DNA from 2 places in the Ancylobacter sp. TW_SC_1 genome. Region 2 is predicted to be linked to the other one. Evidence: riboswitches for the same ligand, from Rfam matches in the RefSeq annotation. Region 2 holds a riboswitch; the other holds the start of a gene.
The links. A riboswitch is a leader RNA that binds a small molecule or an ion and turns the genes downstream of it on or off. The one in region 2 is predicted to bind cobalamin.
Positions count from the first base shown of each region.

Region 1: another riboswitch for cobalamin. It lies ahead of cobW (cobalamin biosynthesis protein CobW); the one in region 2 lies ahead of AC1PZ7_RS18275 (energy-coupling factor ABC transporter permease).

Region 1 is NZ_CM166365.1:2,111,006-2,115,349, forward strand. Features, by position in the region: gene cobU (bifunctional adenosylcobinamide kinase/adenosylcobinamide-phosphate guanylyltransferase) at 1-387, opposite strand, end outside; gene AC1PZ7_RS09715 (CbtA family protein) at 391-1,110, opposite strand; gene AC1PZ7_RS09720 (CbtB domain-containing protein) at 1,130-1,315, opposite strand; cobalamin riboswitch at 1,349-1,567, opposite strand; cobalamin riboswitch at 1,636-1,842, shown strand; gene cobW (cobalamin biosynthesis protein CobW) at 1,960-3,021, shown strand; gene cobN (cobaltochelatase subunit CobN) at 3,158-4,344, shown strand, end outside.
Region 2 is NZ_CM166365.1:3,876,103-3,880,446, forward strand. Features, by position in the region: gene AC1PZ7_RS18265 (sulfite exporter TauE/SafE family protein) at 1-574, shown strand, start outside; gene AC1PZ7_RS18270 (hypothetical protein) at 603-839, shown strand; gene AC1PZ7_RS18275 (energy-coupling factor ABC transporter permease) at 886-1,563, opposite strand; cobalamin riboswitch at 1,600-1,820, opposite strand; gene AC1PZ7_RS18280 (cytochrome-c peroxidase) at 1,871-3,010, opposite strand; gene AC1PZ7_RS18285 (acetamidase/formamidase family protein) at 3,153-4,344, opposite strand, start outside.

The DNA.
Region 1 (4,344 bases), 1.8 Mb from region 2:
GGGCACGATGCCGAGCCCGACCTCGTTCGACACCGCGACGACCGGCCCGTCGCGGCCGGCGAGCGCCTCGACCAGCGCGGCCGATTCCGCCGCCACGTCGGCCTGCGCCAGCATGCGGTTGGTCAGCCACAGGGTGAGGCAGTCGACCAGCACCGGCCGCCCGGCCGGGAGGTTCTTGAGCGCGCCGGCGAGGTCGTGCGGGGCGTCGCGCGTTTCCCAGCCGGCACCGCGCCGCGCGCGGTGGAGCGCGATGCGCTCCACCATCTCCTCGTCATAGGCCTGCGCGGTCGCGAGATAGCTCCATGGCGGGGCATGGCGCTCGACCCGTTCCTCGGCGTGCCGGCTCTTGCCCGAGCGGGCGCCGCCGAGGACGAGGGTCAGGCTCACGCCTCAGCCCGCCGCCGCGCCGAGGCGCGGGCGCAGCCAGCCGGCGAGGCCGCCGAGCAGCACCCAGAACACGAAGCTGGCCGCCACGCTGGCGACGACAAAGCTGTGGTGCAGCGCCTCCGGGATCGGGCTGTCGTGGCTTTCCGGCTGCGGCGCGCCGACGAGATGCGGCGCCACGATCAGCGCGACGCCGAGGACGGCGAACAGCGGCGAGCGCCCGAACACGATCAGCGCGAGGCCGCCGGCGGTCGCCACCGCCGTGCCGATCCACCAGAGCTGGCGGGCGGCGAGATCGGCGGCCGGCATGGCCGGCAGTTCCGGCGGCAGGCCGAGGCCGGGCGCCAGCGTGAACACGGCGAAGCCCGCCAGACCCCAGGGGATGCCCTGATGCCATCCCTTGAGCCCGCCGGCGAGCTCGCTGGCGGCGACCAGCAGCAGGCCGAAGCCGAAGGCGGTGAGCACGGTGGCGAGGATCGTGTAGGCGTTGCGCTCGACGCCGTCCGCCGGACCCCATTCCTCGGCGTCGTGCGCGTGGGAATGGGCGGCGGTCGCATCCGCGTGGTCGTGCGCGACGGCCTCGGCCGGCGCGTCCTCGCCGCCCTCGAAGGTCTCGGCCTGGAGGATCAGCGGCACGGTGGTGAAGACATGGATCGCCGAGCCGACAAGCCCGGTGCCGATGCCGGCGAGCGCGGCGACGAACAGAATCGTCCTGAAAAGCAACATGGCGCGGTTCCCCTCGCGTTCAGTGGCAGGGGAAGGCGTTGGCGTGGCGCACGTCGTGCGTCGCGTTGTGCACGGCGCTGATATGGGAGAAGCCCACGCCGCCGAGCACGAAGACGCCGAGAAGGGCGGCGAAGGTGATCTGCACCGCGCGCGAGGCGGTGGAGTCGTGCGGGGCAGCCGCGTCGCGGCTGTTGAGGGTCGTCATAACGTTCTCCTTTGGCCCTCCACCCGAGGACCGTTGCGGTTCGTGTCGACGGCCGGTCTCCTGGCTCGCGGGTCACGGCCCTTTCTCCGCCTTCCCGGCGTCGCCGCCAGTGGCCGATGGAGAAGGGCTCGCCGCTCACAGTTGCGGGGGCAGCCGCGGGTTCGGCGTCGGCCTTCGAGAAGGCTTCGGCCCCACCGCGTTCCCGTCTTGCGTCCCGTGCGTGTCACGGGAACCGACGACATGGCGGACTATAGCCGGCAATCGCCGGGCCGCAACGGCGACCTCCAATCAGGCGTTTGACAATCCCCGGCAAGGCTCCTTTAGTGGCCGCGATCGACGGTTTCCTCCCCTGGGAGGGACGAAGAGGGAATGCGGTGCGGGGCGCTTCGGGCGCTCCAATTCCGCGGCTGCCCCCGCAACTGTAAGCGGCGAGCCTGCGCCGAAAGCCACTGGAGATACGCTCCGGGAAGGCGGCGACGAGGCGGCGACCCGCGAGCCAGGAGACCTGCCGACGGTCCGGTCGTGCGTGCCGGCGGGGTGCCCGGCAGTCAGGCAGAGCTGCGAATCCCGTTCGCGGCCTCGCGCGGAATCCCGTCCGCGACCGGTGCATCCCGCGATTCTAGTGGTTTTCGTGGAGACGCCGCATGTCCGTTGCCGAACCGACCCCTCTCGACCGGGTGCCGTGCACCATCGTCACCGGCTTTCTCGGCTCCGGCAAGACGACGCTGATCCGCCATGTGCTGGAGACCGCGCGGGGCAAGCGCCTCGCGGTGATCGTCAACGAGTTCGGCGATGTCGGCATCGACGGCGAGATCCTCAGGGGATGTGGCATCGATACCTGCCCGGAGGAGAACATCGTCGAGCTGGCCAATGGCTGCATCTGCTGCACCGTCGCCGATGATTTCGTGCCGGCGCTCGACGCCATTCTCTCGCGTGTGCCGAAGGTCGACCACATCCTGATCGAGACCTCCGGCCTCGCTCTGCCCAAGCCGCTGGTGCAGGCCTTCCACTGGCCGGCGATCAGGAGCCGGGTGACGGTGGACGGCGTCGTCGCGGTGGTCGACGGCGAGGCGCTGGCCTCGGGCCGCGTCGCCCATGACCATGACGCGCTGAGCGCGCAGCGCGCCGCCGACGCCTCGCTCGACCATGACGACCCGATCGAGGAAGTGTTCGACGACCAGATCGCCTGCGCCGACCTCGTCATCCTGACCAAGGGCGATCTCATCGACACGGAGGGCGCCGTGCGTGCCCGCGCCGCGCTCGATGCCGAGCTGCCCAAGGGCGTGCAGGTGGTGAGCGTTACCGGGGGGCGCATCGACCCGGTCCTGCTGATGGGTCTCGGCATCGGCACCGAGAACGACATCGAGAACCGCCGGACGCATCACGACGACGAGGCCGAGCACGACCACGACGATTTCGACAGCTTCGTCGTCGAGATCCCGGAGATCGCCGATCCCGCCGAGTTCGCCGCCCGTGTCGCCCGCGCGGCGGAAGAGGCGGAGGTGCTCCGCGTGAAGGGCTTCCTGCCCGTCGCCGGCAAGCCGATGCGTCTGCTCGTGCAGGCGGTCGGCCCGAACGTCGCGCATCATTTCGACCGCCCCTGGGGCGCCGGGCCGCGCATCGGCCGCCTCGTCGCCATCGGCCTCAAGGGGCTCGACCGGGCGAAGGTGGAGGCGATCCTGACGGGGGCGCTGGAGACGGCGTGAGGAGCTTTTCCACATGTTGTCATCCCGCAACGGCCAGAGGCCGCATCCGGGATCGCGTTCGTCCTTTCCGGCGCACGATCCCGGCTCAGCGGCTGCACCGCGGGCCGGGATGACGGCTTGAGGGAAGGCCCACCCGATGCACATCCTCACCACCACCTCCACCAGCCTCGACGACCTCGTCGAGCCGGTCGATCTCGGCCAGACGCCGGGCGAGGTGGTGGTGGTGTCCTTCGCCGACAGCGACCTCGGGGCGCTCGCGCGGGCGCAGGAAGCGATGATGGCACGGGGCGGGGCGGACCTTCCGAGCCTGCGCCTCGCCAATCTGCGCGACCTGCGGCACCCGATGTCGGTCGATCTGTGGATCGACAGCGTCGCCGTCCATGCCCGCATCGTGGTGGTGCGGCTGCTCGGCGGGCTCGACTGGTGGCGCTACGGCGTCGACCGGCTGAGCGCGCAAGCGCGGGCGCGGGGCTTCGCGCTCGCCGTCCTGCCGGGCGAGGACCGTGACGACCCGCGCCTCGCCGAGGCGTCGACGCTTCCGGCGCACGAGCTGGACGGCCTGCTCGGCTATTTCCGCGCCGGCGGGCCGGCCAACATGCGCGCGCTGCTGCGGCGGCTGGCCGGCCATGCCGGGCGGGATCTGGAGGCGGCAGAGCCTGCACCCGTGCCGCTGGCGGGATTTCATGAGGGACCGGGCGAGGCTCCCTGCGATGGGGCCGCCATCCCCGTCATCTTCTACCGCTCCATGGCGCTGGCGGCCGACACCGCGCCGGTGGACGCGCTGTGCGTCGCGCTGGCCGCGCGGGGGCTGCGGCCGTGCCCGATCTTCGTCGCGAGCCTCAAGGAGCCTTGCTCTATCGCCTTCCTCAAGGAGGCGCTGGAGCAGATGGCGCCGGCGGCGATCGTCACGCTCACCGCCTTCGCCGCCGCAGATCCCGGGGAGGCGACCGTGCTCGACGGGCCGGGCGTGCCGGTGCTGCAGGCCATCGTCGCCACGACGAAGCGCGAGGCGTGGGCGGAAGGCGTGCGCGGGCTGACCAGCGCCGACCTCGCCATGCATGTGGTGCTGCCGGAACTCGACGGGCGGGTGCTGGCCGGCGCGCTCTCCTTCAAGGCGCCGCAGGAGACCCCCGCCGTGCCCGGCTTCGCCGCGCTGGTGAACCGGCCCGAGCCGGACCGGGTGGCGCAGGTGGCGGAAAGGGTGGCATCGCTGGTGCGCCTGCGCGCCACCGCGCGCCGCGACCGCCGGATCACCGTACTGATGCCCGACTATGCCGGCGCCCCCGGCCGCACCGGCTGGGCGGTGGGGCTCGACGTGCCGGC
Region 2 (4,344 bases):
TGCCCGGCAGGCGAGCGTGCTGCTGGTCAGCCAGATCGGGCGCATCGCCTCCTATGTGCTGGCCGGCACGTTTCTCGGCGCCGTCGGCTCGGAATTCTACGGCGCCTTCAACCACGCGGCCGCGCATCTCGTGATGCGCTGGGCGGCGGCGGCGGCGCTGGGCTGGATCGGCCTGTCGATGCTCGGCCTCGCCCCGCCGCTGACCGTCGTCGACCGGCTGACCGGGCCAATCGCCCGGCTGGCGCGCCATCCCGGAAGGCTGGCGCTGGCGGGCGGCTATGCCGGGCCGCTGGTCGCCGGCGCGGCCTGGGGCCTGCTGCCCTGCGGCATGGTCTATGGCGCGCTGTTCTACGCCATGCTCACCGGCTCGGGCGGCGGCGGCGCCACCGTCATGGCCGGCTTCGGGCTCGGCACGCTGCCCGCCGTGACGGCGACCACGCTCGGCGTCGCCTCGCTGCGCCGGCTCGCCTTCCTCCCGAGGATCCGCATCGCCGCCGGGCTGGCGCTCATCGCGCTCGCCGCCGCCAGCGCGCTGCTGCCCGCCGCCGCGTGGGAAGGGCTGTGCCTGACATGAAGATTCCGCCATCGCAGGAGAGACGGCCGTGACCGACATGACGCTGCACCCGCTGGCGCAGTTCGCGCTGACCTTCGCCATCGGCGCGCTGGCGGGGGCGGTCTTCATGGCCGGCGTCGCCGCGCTCGGCCTGGAGGCCGTATCCGGCTTTCTCGACATGTCGGGAGGCGGGCTCGACGCCCGCGACGTCACCGCCGTGCTGTGGATCGCCGGTCAGCTGGCGGTGTTCGTCCACCACATAGTGCCGGGCATGCTCAGGGCCTGAGAGGACGCCGGGGAGCCGCCGTGGCGGCACCCCGGAAGAATCGGCATCACGCCGTGTGGTAGAGCCGGCGCTCGAAGATCGGGCTGCCCTTGAGGCCGTTGAGCGCCTTGGCCGCCGCCAGCACGGCGAGGTCGACCAGCGGCTCGACGATGATGACGAGCATGTAGGCGGCGCCGAAGGAGGCGATGGACTGCGCGTTGTCCACCGTGAAGCCATGGCCGTAGAACGCCCAGAACGCCACCCACACGACGATGCCCGCCTGATAGGTGGTCGAGAGCGCCAGCGCCTGGCGGTACTTCAGCTCCACATAGGGGGTGTTCGGCGCGATGACGCGGCTCGCCAGCGCGGTCAGCGCGAACAGCGGCACCAGCAGCGTGGTGACGTTCATGCCGTATTGCGGCAGGTCGAACGGCGCGAAGAACACGCCCTGTATGGCGAGGCCGGCGGCGAGGCCGATGGCGGCCGGCGCGACGCCGAAGATCAGGAACAGCGTCGAGCCGAGGATGAGATGCACCTCGGACACGCCGACGGGATGGTGCGGCAGCAGCTCGAAGAAGGCGAAGACCAGCGCCGTCGTGGCGATGCTGCGCGCCACCAGCGAGACGGCGCCGCGCTCGCGCACCGCGTCGGCGGCGAGCTTGAGCGTGTAGGCGCCGGCGCCGGCGGCCGTCACATAGCTCAGCCAGATCTTTCCTTCGGCCACGAGGCCGGGCTCGATATGCATGGGGTTCTCCTGTGCCGTCTCACCCGACGGCGTGCGGTTGGACCTGTGCGCATGGCCGGTCTCCTGACTCGCGGGTCGCTGCGCGCCTTCCGCCTTCCCGGTCACTCCCCTTTCGGGTCGGGTCCAGTGGCATGATGGAAGGCCGCTCGCCGCTCACAGTCGCGGGGGCGGTTGGGGCTTGGGGCCGGCAGGCCCTTCCCCATTCCCATTTCATCCGGGCGGTTTCCCACCCGGACACCATGTGCGCGGCTACCACGCGCCGGAAGGCCTTCCCTGTCAAGCAATCGCAAGGCGCTATCCGCAGCCGTCACGGCGCGGCGGGCGTCTCCAGCAGCGGCTCGTAGCGCGCGTCGGTCAGCGTCCTGAGGAAGGCGACCAGCGCGTCGATGCGCCGGTCGTCGAGCGCCGGGCCGCTCTCCAGCTCCTTCAGCGACAGCGTTCCGGCGACCTCCGGCCTGTCCCACACGGCGCCGGTCTCGGGGTTGATCTGCCGCGCGGGGGCCGAGGAATTGTACTTGTTGTAGAAGAGGATGACGGTCTTCAGATCCTTGAAGACGCCGTTGTGCATGTAGGGGCCCGTCACCGCCACATTGCGCAGGCCCGGCACCCGGAACTGCCCGTCATGGCGCTTGCCCCCGATGTCCTTGCGGGCGCGCAGGCCACGGTCGACCGGCACCTTCAGCGCGGCATTGGCCGGCGTGCCGATATTGTGGAAGCGGTAATTGGAGAACGTCTCCCCGGCGCCGCCGTTGGGCGTCAGCTTGTGGCACTGGCCGCAATTGGTGAACTGGTTGGAGAAGAACAGCACCCGCCCCAGCTCTTCCTGCGGCGTCATCGTGTAGTCGCCGCGCAGGTAGCGGTCATATCGGGAATCGAACGGCGAGACGGCCGGGCTGCGCTCATAGGCGGCCAGCGCCTCGGCGAGGGCGGCGAAGGCGCGTTCGTCGTCGCCGAACACGTCGGGTCCGAACCGGGCGCGGAAGGCCTCGACATAGGCCGGCTTCTCCTTCAGCCGGGCGACGACGCTGGCCTTGTCCGGCATCGCCATCTCGACCGGGTTGAGCAGCGGCTGGCCGGCCTGCTCGGCCAGCGTCGCCGCGCGCCCGTCCCAGAACTGCCCGCCGACGGGATTGCCCTTGGCATCCTTGCCGAAGCGCGGGATGGAGGCGGCATAGCTCGCGCTCGGCGCGTTGCGCACGCCGTGCGAGACGCCGTCATCGCCGAGCGAGACCGGCCCGCCGCGCGGATCGGCGAAGCCGTGCGCGGGGTCGTGGCAGGTGCCGCAGGACTGGGTGCGGTTGCGCGAGAGGTCGGTGTCGAAGAACAGCGTCTCGCCAAGCGCCGTCAGCGCCGCATCGTCGGCCGGCGGCGTCTCCCCCGCCGGCGCGCCGGAGACGAGAGCCGAGAGAGCGAGAAAGACCGCCGCGAGCGGCGCTGCATGCCTCATCAGGTGCCACCATCGAGCCCGGCGTCGGGCGCGGCGGCCTTTTCCCGCCAAACGCCGGCCCGCGCCATTGGACACCTTGCCCTAGGCCAAACGGCGCCCGCCGTCATCGGGAAGAACACGGCTCCGGCACGCCCGGCCCGGCTCAGCCCTCAGGCTCGAAGATCGCCTTGGCGACCTTGGCATGGACGCCCCAATTGCCGTCCGCCACCTGCGTCACCCCGAAATCCACGGCGACCGACATCAGCGAGATCGCCTCGTCCTCGTCGAGCCCGTAGCGCTCCATGAGGAATTTTCGCGTGGCGCGGAAGGCGCCGCGCAGCGCCCGGCTCAGCGAGGAGCGCTTGAACACTTCCGACTGCGCGTTGCGGCCGAGCTCGCGCAGATAGTTGGTGTAGCTGAAGCCGTGCAGCAGCCAGGCGTCGGGCGTCTCGATCAGCGGCGCGCCGAGGCCGTTGAGATAGGCTTTCTCGGTCTCGCCGCGCTTGTGCAGCACGAGGCGGATGTCGCCGGTGAGCGAGCATTCCAGCGCGGTGCCGCTGATCTCGCCGTCGCCCTGCGCCAGATGCGGGTCGCCGACCGAGAGCAGCGCGCCCGGCACCGTGACCGGCAGATAGACCGAAGCGCCCTGCCCGGCCCGCCAGTTGTCGACATTGCCGCCGAAATAGCCCGGCGGCACGGAATCGACGATGTCGGTCTCGCGCGGCGCCACCGCGATGAAGCCGAAATGCGGACGCACCGGAATGCGCGCGCCCTTCAGCACGCCGTGCCGCTTCGCGATGCGGGTATGGTCCACCGGCACGCCGGGATAGTCGATGGTCTCGTGGACCACGCCGAACGGGTCGGTCTGCGGCGCCCAGTGATAGGAATACACCGCCTCGGCATAGCCGCTCTCGCCAGCGGCGTCGGTGCGGTAGATGGTGATGACCTCGCGCTTGCGCGGCTCGTCGAGAATGTCGTCGTGGTGGAAGCCCCAGGCCGCCGCCACGTTGGAGCCGAAGGCGAAGCCGGCATGGGCGGGATTGGCGCAGGGGCGCGGCTTGAGCCGCAGGATCTGCACCTCCAGCACGTCGCCCGGCTCGGCCCCGTGCACGAAGATCGGCCCGGTGCAGATGTGCACGCCGAAACCCTCGCCCGCCCCGCGCCCGAAGATGCTGGCGTTCATCGGCCCGGCGCCGCGCCGGTCCACCGCCTTGTAGTCGCGGCTCCAGTGAAACACGTCCTCGGCGCCGGCGTCGCCGCGGATCATCCGCTCATGGTCGTCATAGGCGTGCTGGGTCAGCGTCTCGATCGTGACGAGCGCGCCCGAGCGCACGCGCAGCACCGGCGCGATGCTG